One region of the Enterobacter adelaidei genome, then DNA from elsewhere that is predicted to be linked to it. Evidence: predicted binding sites of a transcription regulator. Region 1 holds the regulator's gene; each other region holds the start of a gene.
The links. Region 1 encodes CRP, which controls carbon source genes, mostly activating them, when cyclic AMP is high. Its sites were predicted from a motif close to ATGTGANNNNNNTCACAT; they were not measured.

Region 1 (3,264 bases):
TATGGTCAGAACTGCATGAGACGGTCAATATCATGCCCCGCAACGCGTTTCACGGCTGATCTTTAAACCTTTCCAGTCAGGGAGTTGCTATGTCTGCCAGACATCCGGTTATTGCCGTTACGGGGTCGAGTGGTGCGGGAACCACCACCACCAGCCTCGCATTTCGCAAGATTTTCGCCCAGCTGAATCTCCGTGCGGCGGAGGTCGAAGGCGACAGCTTTCACCGCTATACGCGCCCGGAGATGGACATGGCCATCCGTAAAGCGCGCGATCTGGGTAAACACATCAGCTACTTTGGCCCGGAAGCCAATGACTTCGGCCTGCTGGAGCAAACCTTCGTCGAATATGGCAAGAGCGGCACAGGGCAATCCCGCAAGTATCTGCATACTTACGATGAAGCCGTGCCATGGAACCAGGTGCCGGGTACCTTTACCCCCTGGCAACCCCTGCCGGAACCCACTGACGTGCTGTTTTATGAAGGGCTGCATGGCGGCGTGGTAACTCCCCATCACGACGTGGCGCGCCATGTGGATCTGCTGGTTGGCGTGGTACCGATCGTTAACCTGGAGTGGATCCAGAAGCTGACGCGTGACATGAGCGAGCGCGGCCATTCACGAGAAGCGGTCATGGACTCCGTGGTGCGCTCCATGGAGGATTACATCAACTTCCTGACGCCACAATTCTCCCGTACCCATATTAACTTCCAGCGAGTACCGACAGTCGACACCTCCAACCCATTCGCGGCCAAAAGCATCCCGTCGCTGGATGAGAGCTTTGTGGTGATCCATTTCCGCAACCTCGAAGGCATTGATTACCCCTGGCTGCTGGCCATGCTGCAGGGCTCGTTTATTTCGCACATGAATACATTAGTGGTGCCGGGCGGAAAAATGGGGCTGGCGATGGAGCTCATCATGACGCCGCTGGTACAGCGGTTGATGGAAGGGAAGCAGATCGCGTGATCATATTCCCTCTCCCGGTGGGAGAGGGTTAGGGTGAGGGCATCAACACGCACGATGCCCCATCAATCACGCCTCGATCACTTCATACGAATGTGTGATTTTTACTGCTTTCTCCAGCATTAACGCCACAGAGCAGTATTTCTCCGCAGACAGGTCCACCGCGCGTGAAACGGCCGCGTCTTTCAGTTCTTTACCGGTGACTACAAAGTGCAGGTTAATATGGGTGAACAGGCGTGGTGCCTCTTCACGGCGTTCCGACGTGAGTTTAACTTCGCAATCCGTTACATCATGACGGCCTTTTTGCAGAATCGAGACCACATCAATCGCGCTGCATCCACCGGCAGCCATCAATACCATCTCCATCGGGCTTGGTGCTTTATCGCCGGAGTTACCATCCATCAAAACCTGGTGCCCTGAAGCGGACTCGCCCAGGAACGTTAAACCTTCAACCCATTTCACGCGCGCTTGCATATTCATTAACTCCAACGTTGCATTTTTGGTGACAGATTACGCGTGCGTTACATTTCTCGCAATGGAAGGCGACCTGCATCATGCTGAAGCGAGACACCAGGAGACACGCGGCGAAAGCTATGCTAAAACACTCAGGATGCTACAGTAATACATTGACGTTACACATGTATGCAGAGGACATCAAACTTTACTGGCTGCGAAACGTTACGATAGCCGACTTCCCAGGGTATGGGTAAGAATTCGATTGCAACCCCAGAGTCCGGATGCATCTGATGACTCTGGTGACAGCTTATAACAGAGGATAACAGCGCATGGTGCTTGGCAAACCGCAAACAGACCCGACTCTCGAATGGTTCTTGTCTCATTGCCACATTCATAAGTACCCATCGAAGAGCACGCTGATTCACCAGGGTGAAAAAGCGGAAACGTTGTATTACATCGTAAAAGGCTCGGTGGCAGTGCTGATCAAAGATGAAGAAGGGAAAGAGATGATCCTTTCTTATCTGAACCAGGGCGATTTCATCGGTGAACTGGGCCTGTTTGAAGAAGGCCAGGAACGTAGTGCCTGGGTTCGTGCAAAGACAGCATGTGAAGTGGCTGAAATTTCTTACAAGAAATTCCGTCAGTTGATTCAGGTTAACCCTGATATCCTGATGCGTCTTTCTTCCCAGATGGCTCGCCGTCTGCAGGTTACATCTGAGAAAGTGGGTAACCTCGCCTTCCTGGACGTTACCGGTCGTATCGCGCAGACTCTGCTTAACCTGGCAAAACAACCTGATGCGATGACCCACCCTGACGGCATGCAGATTAAAATTACCCGTCAGGAGATCGGCCAGATCGTCGGCTGCTCCCGTGAAACAGTGGGCCGTATTCTGAAAATGCTGGAAGATCAGAACCTGATCTCCGCCCACGGTAAAACCATCGTGGTCTACGGAACGCGTTAATTCCACTCAAACGGCGTGCCATCGCAAGGTGTCACGCCGTTTTTGTCTCTCTTCCCCATGTGGCGTAGGCTGATTTATCACCCGGAAGTTAACTATGCACTGCGACAAACGCTGGTGTTGTGTCTTCCTGTAGCCATCGGCCTGATCCTCGGACATCTTCAGCAAGGTCTGCTGTTTTCTCTCGTGCCCGCCTGCTGCAACATTGCTGGCCTGGACACACCGCATAAGCGCTTTTTTAAACGTCTGATTATTGGCGGCTCGCTGTTTGCTGGCTGTAGCCTCGCCGTGCAGCTCTTACTCGCCCGCGATATTCCGCTGCCGTTAATCCTGACCGTGCTGGCGATGACGCTCGGCGTCACCGCCGAAATCAGTTCCCTTCATGCGCGCCTGCTTCCCGCCTCACTGATAGCGGCCATCTTCACGCTGAGCCTCGCGGGTAACATGCCGGTGTGGGAGCCGCTACTGATCTACGCCCTGGGTACGCTGTGGTATGGGCTGTTTAACTGGTTCTGGCTGTGGCGGGAACAGCCCCTGCGTGAATCATTGAGCCTGCTCTATGTGCAACTTGCGGATTACTGCGAGGCCAAATACACCCTGCTCACCCAGCATACCGATCCGGAAAAATCGTTACCGCCGCTGCTGACGCGCCAGCAAAAGGTGGTGGATCTGATAAGCCAGTGTTATCAGCAACTACACATGCTCGCCGCCAACAAGAATCACGAATACAAACGGCTGCTGCGTATCTTCCAGGTGGGGCTGGATCTGCAAGAACATATCTCCGTGAGCCTGCATCATCCTCAGGAGGTGCAAAATCTGGTCGAGCGCAGCCATGCCGAAGCGGTGATCCGCTGGAATGCGCAAACCGTCTCTGCGCGTCTGCGGGTGCTGGC
Region 2 (3,264 bases), 1.0 Mb from region 1:
GCTGACGTTCGAGGATGCGGGTGTTACGCGCGGCTTCTTCTCCAAGCCACGTGGTATTAGTACGCGATCCGGCTTCACGGTATTTTTCAAGATCTGACAAGCGCACCATATACCCGGTCACGCGTACCAGATCGTTACCGGCTACGTTCGCGGTGAATTCACGCATACCGGCTCTGAACGCACCAAGACATAGCTGAACCACCGCTTGCGGGTTGCGTTTTACCGTCTCATCCAGGGTCAAAATATCGCTGATCCCTGAGTGGTAGTATTTATGATGCGGCGCTACGGCCAGCAGATGGTTGATCGGATCCGGTTCATCCCCATAGGGCAGACGCGCTCCCGGTGTCGTGCCGGAGTCAGAGCTGATCCCCGACTGCGCGTGGAGCATCGCGCGGTGCTTCCAGCCGTGTTTCACCGGCGTGTTTTCCACAAATGCCGCAAGCTGCCCGCTGATGCGGTAGCCCAGCGCGTTGGCCTGCTCGTCTTTACCGTAGCGCCCCGCAATACTTTCCTTTTCGCAAAGTATGTTCACTGCTTCTGCCAGACCGTACATCCCAAACATCGGCACAAACCGATCGGCATCAATCAGTCCCTCTTTTACCAGGAAGCTATTCTCAAAGAAGCCAGATTGCTCGTACAGGAAATCGCAGCGTGCATCGATGATAGCAATTTGCTGCTGGCAGTAATGCGGGAGCGTGCGGGTGAAGAAGTCTTCAATGGAAGTGCTGCGTTCAGCAATGGCTTTGAGGTTAAGGCGTACCAGGGTGCTGCCACCGCCCGCAAGCGGCAGGGAGTTGTAACAACTCACAACGCCGTAACGGCCTTTTGTGAAAATTTTATCATTAATTGGGCCATTAGAAATATGCGGTTTACTGCATTCACATATGTTTTTTGCCACCTCAAGCAGCAAATCGTCCGGGGTAATATCTGGGTCGTAGATAAAGGTGAGGTTCGGCACGACCTGCTTCAGTTCTGCATCGGCACGCAGAATGGCACGGGTGATGGGGCCGTCAGCAGGCCCGATGTTTGCGTGCATAAACGCATCCGGCAGCGTTCGGTCGAGATAGCGCCAGAAACGTTTTATTCTGCTATCAATCTCTTCTTGTGTTAGAATTCTAACATACGATTGCAGTAACACATCGAGATGACCCAGATAGACAGGCATGGATGTTACGGATGGCACATGGTGGTAAAGAATGGTGAGTAGTGAAAGAGCGTCATCCAGGTCTTTCGCGCCTTCCAGCTCCAGCCATTCTGAGCCGTTAGCCAAAAATTTTGCGTAATCCGGCAGAACATAGCGGGGTTTGTAAGGCGCATGGCCTTCGAACATGTCGCAGATAAATCCCTCGTCCAGCGCGGCGCGCGCTGCCTGAGGGAGTTCCGGATAAGGCAGGTTGTTTTCCGCTTCCAGCGCCAGGAAATGACGTTTTTGTTCCGGGGTTAACACCGGGCTTGTCACAATGTGCTGGCAACGTTGTTGCAGGGCGTCGGGGCTGGAGTGGGACATGATCGCTTCCTTGTTTATTCTGCGGATGATGAACGGATTGTAGGAAGCACATCTGTTGGGGCTTTTGATCCGACAGGGGGTATTGCTGCTTTCGTCAGCAATTAGCACGATAAAATTTGAAGAAGATCTCATTACAGTAATGCAAATTTGTACGTAGTTTTCATTAACTGTGATGAATGTCGAAGTGTGGATGCGGGTGAATGTTAGAATACTCACAGACCCGCAAGGTAAAATTTATACGGCACTGCCGTTGGAGAATGTTATGACCGATTTAACTGCAAGCAGCCTGCGCGCGTTGAAACTGATGGACCTGACCACCCTGAACGATGACGACACCAATGAAAAAGTCATCGCCCTGTGCCATCAGGCGAAAACGCCCGTCGGTAACACCGCTGCTATCTGTATCTACCCGCGCTTTATCCCGATTGCCCGTAAAACGCTGAAAGAGCAGGGCACGCCGGACGTGCGTATTGCAACCGTGACTAACTTCCCGCACGGCAACGACGATATCGAGATTGCGCTGGCAGAAACTCGCGCAGCTATTGCTTACGGTGCAGATGAAGTTGACGTGGTATTCCCATACCGTGCGTTGATCGCGGGTAACGAGCAGGTCGGTTTTGACCTGGTGAAAGCCTGTAAAGATGCGTGTGCTGCGGCAAACGTACTGCTGAAAGTGATCATCGAAACCGGTGAGCTGAAAGAAGAAGCCCTGATTCGTAAAGCATCTGAAATCTCCATCAAGGCGGGTGCTGATTTCATCAAAACCTCTACCGGTAAAGTGCCAGTGAATGCCACCCCGGAAAGCGCACGCATCATGATGGAAGTTATCCGCGATATGGGCGTGTCCAAAACGGTTGGTTTTAAACCTGCGGGCGGCGTACGCACCGCTGAAGATGCACAGCAGTTCCTGGCTATCGCGGATGAACTGTTCGGCGCTGAATGGGCAGATTCCCGTCACTATCGCTTTGGCGCATCCAGCCTGCTGGCCAGCCTGCTGAAAGCGCTGGGTCACGGCGATGGTAAGAGCGCAAGCAGCTACTAAGGTTTGAATTGCCGGGTGACGCGAAGCGATCCCGGCTTATTTCGGGAGGTTACCGTGTTTCTCGCACAAGAAATTATTCGTAAAAAACGTGATGGTCATGCATTAAGCGACGAAGAGATCCGCTTCTTTATCAACGGCATTCGTGATAACACCGTCTCTGAAGGGCAGATCGCTGCGCTGGCGATGACCATTTTCTTCCACGATATGTCGATGCCTGAGCGGGTCTCGCTGACGATGGCGATGCGAGATTCAGGAACCGTTCTGGACTGGAAGAGCCTGAACCTTAACGGCCCGATTGTGGACAAGCACTCCACAGGTGGCGTAGGTGATGTGACTTCCCTGATGCTCGGCCCAATGGTGGCGGCCTGTGGGGGTTACATCCCGATGATCTCCGGGCGCGGCCTCGGCCATACCGGTGGTACGCTCGACAAACTGGAAGCCATTCCGGGCTTCGATATCTTCCCGGATGACAACCGCTTCCGCGACATTATTAAAGACGTTGGTGTGGCGATTATCGGCCAGACCAGCTCTCTTGCTCCGGCAGATAAGCGTTTCTATGCCACCCGCGATATCACCGCGACCGTTGACTCCATCCCGCTGATCACCGCCTCTATTCTGGCGAAGAAACTGGCCGAAGGGCTGGACGCGCTGGTGATGGATGTAAAAGTAGGTAGCGGCGCGTTTATGCCAACCTATGAACTTTCTGCCCAGCTTG
Region 3 (3,264 bases), 1.2 Mb from region 1:
GCCGTGTAAGCGTTACTGAGGAAGAATTCGTCAGCGCGACCAGACGCGCCTCGACGGCTTTCATCTTCCCGTTGACTTCCGCCAGCTGTTCTTCGGTTTTGCTGGCGTTGATATCGGTTTCAACCCCTTCAACGGAAGAGGTGATCCCGTGCTGATACAATTCGAGGTCTGCGCCAATAATATTGTCCTGTTCATGTTTGATCTGGACGAGGACATCCTGCACTGCGGCCTGAGTTTGCCACTCCCAGTAGAGACGGGCCACGCTGCTGGCCAGCAGTTGTCGGGTTTGCTCCAGCTCCACTTTTTGCGCATTCAATCGGCCTATACGGGCTTCAACCTGCGCGCGATTTTTCCCCCACAGATCGAGATCCCAGCCCGCGGTCAGCCCAAAGGTGCCGTTGGTGTACCACGGCCCGGTAGTACCTGCCGCCGGGTCGGTAATCGCAAAGGGTCCCATAAGCCCTTCAGCAGACATTTTCTGGCGTTCTGCATCAGCTGAAAAATCAATTTGCGGACCGTCGGCAGCCATAGCGGCTTTTGCCTGAGCCTCGGCAAGCGTAATGCGCTGGCGGGCAATTTGCATATCCGGGGCGTCATTCAGCGCTTTGGCAATCAGCGAATTAAGCTCAGGATCGTTATAGTCTTTCCACCACTCATTTTTCGGCCATGCTGAAGGATGGAGTGTTGTATTAATCGACGCTGTTACTGATTGCGTATTCAGGGGAGATACCGTGGTATGTTCCGGCGCGCAGGCCACCAGAATAAAAGCAAGGGGGAGACTCAGAGATAAAATAAGAGAACGTTTCATTACGCCACACACTCAAAAAATAAAGGCGAAAATTACGCTTAATGCTGTTTATTTTTTTAGGAATGCGTGGCAATGGGGACATTGTTAAACATTTACATAATTGGAAAAATATTCACTAAATGAATTAATTATATATTCATATTTATTATTTTGATTGAATAACCCGCGCAATATCACCAGACGTTTGTAGTGTGCGGATCTCCTGAAACAGCCCCAACGCCTCGCTATATTCTTTGCGCAAATAACTCAGCCACTGTTTAATTCGCGCGACATGATATAGCCCGGTGTCACCCTGTTTTTCCAGACGACTGTATTTTTGCAGCAGCGCGACGACGTCTGCCCACTGCATTCGCGGTTCGTTATATTTTACCACCCGGCTGAGGTTAGGTACGTTAAGCGCGCCGCGGCCGATCATCACCGCATTGCAGCCTGTCTCTTTCAGACATGCCTGCGCGCTCTCGTAATCCCAGATTTCACCGTTGGCGATAACAGGAATAGTCAGCCTTTTACGGATCTCACCGATCGCCTGCCAGTTAATACGCTCGGCTTTGTAGCCATCTTCTTTGGTGCGACCATGCACCACCAGCTCCGTGGCACCGGCCTGCTGTACAGCATCGGCAATTTCAAACTGCCTGGCGTCGCTGTCCCAGCCCAGACGCACCTTTACCGTCACCGGCAAATGCGCAGGAACAGCTTCACGCATCGCCTTCGCACCGCGATAAATGAGTTCTGGATCTTTCAGCAGTGTCGCCCCACCGCCGCTGCCGTTCACCAGCTTCGACGGACAGCCGCAGTTGAGATCCACCCCGTAAGAGCCCAGCTCAACCGCCCGGGCGGCGTTTTCCGCCAGCCATTCGGGGTACTGGCCGAGCAGCTGAATACGTACCAGCGTGCCGGAGGAGGTACGGCTCTGGTTGTGCAGCTCGGGGCAAAGTCGGTAGAAGGATTTTACTGGCAACAACATATCGACCACGCGCAGAAACTCCGTCACGCAGAGATCGTAGTCGTTCACCTCGGTCAGAAGCTCGCGCACGAGAGAGTCGAGCACGCCTTCCATTGGGGCCAGTAAAACACGCATATCAGTACCTGTGAAAAAAGACGCGCTATAGTATCTGCTCTGTATGTATGTGGAAAGCCCGACGTTCCATTCTGGAATGTCTGGTATGCTCAAAATTCATGATGTGATCCATGGCACATTTTCAGGTTTAATTGTATGATGAATGCGTTTCAGCAAGGACTTTCTTCATGAGCAAATCATTGAACATTATCTGGCAATATCTGCGTGCATTCGTCCTGATTTATGCCTGCCTTTATGCCGGGATTTTCATCGCGTCGCTGCTGCCCATCACGATCCCCGGTAGCATTATCGGTATGCTAATCCTGTTTGTTTTACTGGCGTTGCAAATTCTACCCGCTAAGTGGGTCAACCCTGGCTGCTTCGTCCTTATTCGCTATATGGCGCTGCTTTTCGTGCCTATCGGCGTCGGGGTCATGCAGTATTTTGATTTGCTTAAAGCCCAGTTCGGCCCGATCGTAGTCTCCTGTGCGGTCAGTACGCTGGTGGTTTTCCTGGTCGTGAGCTGGAGCTCTCATCTGGTGCATGGCGAACGTAAAGTTGTCGGGGAGAAAACAAAAAAATGATAGCCAATATCTGGTGGTCGCTACCGTTAACGCTGGTGGTGTTCTTCGCCGCACGCAAACTTGCCGCACGTTTCAAAATGCCGCTGTTGAATCCACTGCTGGTGGCCATGGTGGTAATTATTCCATTCCTGCTGCTCACCGGCATTCCTTACGAACGCTACTTTGCCGGCAGCAAAATTTTGAATGATTTGCTGCAACCCGCCGTTGTGGCGCTCGCCTTCCCTTTATATGAGCAACTTCACCAGATCCGCGCCCGCTGGAAATCCATCATTACCATCTGTTTTGTGGGCAGCCTGGTGGCGATGATCACCGGGACGTCGGTAGCGCTGTTGATGGGGGCGTCTCCACAAATTGCGGCCTCTATCCTGCCAAAATCCGTCACCACGCCAATTGCGATGGCGGTAGGCGGTAGCCTTGGAGGGATTCCAGCCATCAGCGCCATGTGTGTGATTTTCGTTGGTATTTTGGGTGCTGTGTTTGGACATACTCTGCTCAATGGCATGCGCATTCATACCAAAGCTGCGCGGGGCCTGGCAATGGGGACAGCATCGCACGCACTGGGGACAGCACGCTGTGCAGAACTGGATTATCAGGAAGGGGCGTTTAGCTCACTGGCACTGGTCATCTGCGGGATCATCACCTCCCTGCTGGCCCCATTCATTTTCCCGCTGATTCTGGTGGTAATGGGCTAAAATTTGCGATGCGTCGCGCAAATTTTATTTTGATTTCATAAGTTGCATACATATTGAGAACTGGATCACATATAAAGCCCCATCGGCTCCGTAAACTACCGATCCATTAACCTTTATGAGGCA

Region 2: a site for CRP is predicted at 1,622-1,639, ahead of deoC (deoxyribose-phosphate aldolase). Genes of this name have one in related genera too.
Region 3: a site for CRP is predicted at 1,988-2,005, ahead of AAHF05_RS14885 (CidA/LrgA family protein). Genes of this name have one in related genera too.

Annotation. Positions count from the first base shown of each region.
Region 1 covers NZ_CP154353.1:4,248,640-4,251,903, forward strand. Annotated here, with positions in the region: gene AAHF05_RS20740 (YheU family protein) at 1-59, shown strand, start outside; gene AAHF05_RS20745 (phosphoribulokinase) at 90-959, shown strand; gene AAHF05_RS20750 (OsmC family protein) at 1,026-1,430, opposite strand; gene crp (cAMP-activated global transcriptional regulator CRP) at 1,742-2,374, shown strand; gene AAHF05_RS20760 (YccS/YhfK family putative transporter) at 2,432-3,264, shown strand, end outside.
Region 2 covers NZ_CP154353.1:611,384-614,647, forward strand. Annotated here, with positions in the region: gene AAHF05_RS03070 (YjjI family glycine radical enzyme) at 1-1,507, opposite strand, end outside; gene deoC (deoxyribose-phosphate aldolase) at 1,770-2,549, shown strand; gene deoA (thymidine phosphorylase) at 2,604-3,264, shown strand, end outside.
Region 3 covers NZ_CP154353.1:3,067,189-3,070,452, forward strand. Annotated here, with positions in the region: gene mdtQ (multidrug resistance outer membrane protein MdtQ) at 1-808, opposite strand, end outside; gene dusC (tRNA dihydrouridine(16) synthase DusC) at 954-1,886, opposite strand; gene AAHF05_RS14885 (CidA/LrgA family protein) at 2,054-2,449, shown strand; gene AAHF05_RS14890 (CidB/LrgB family autolysis modulator) at 2,446-3,141, shown strand.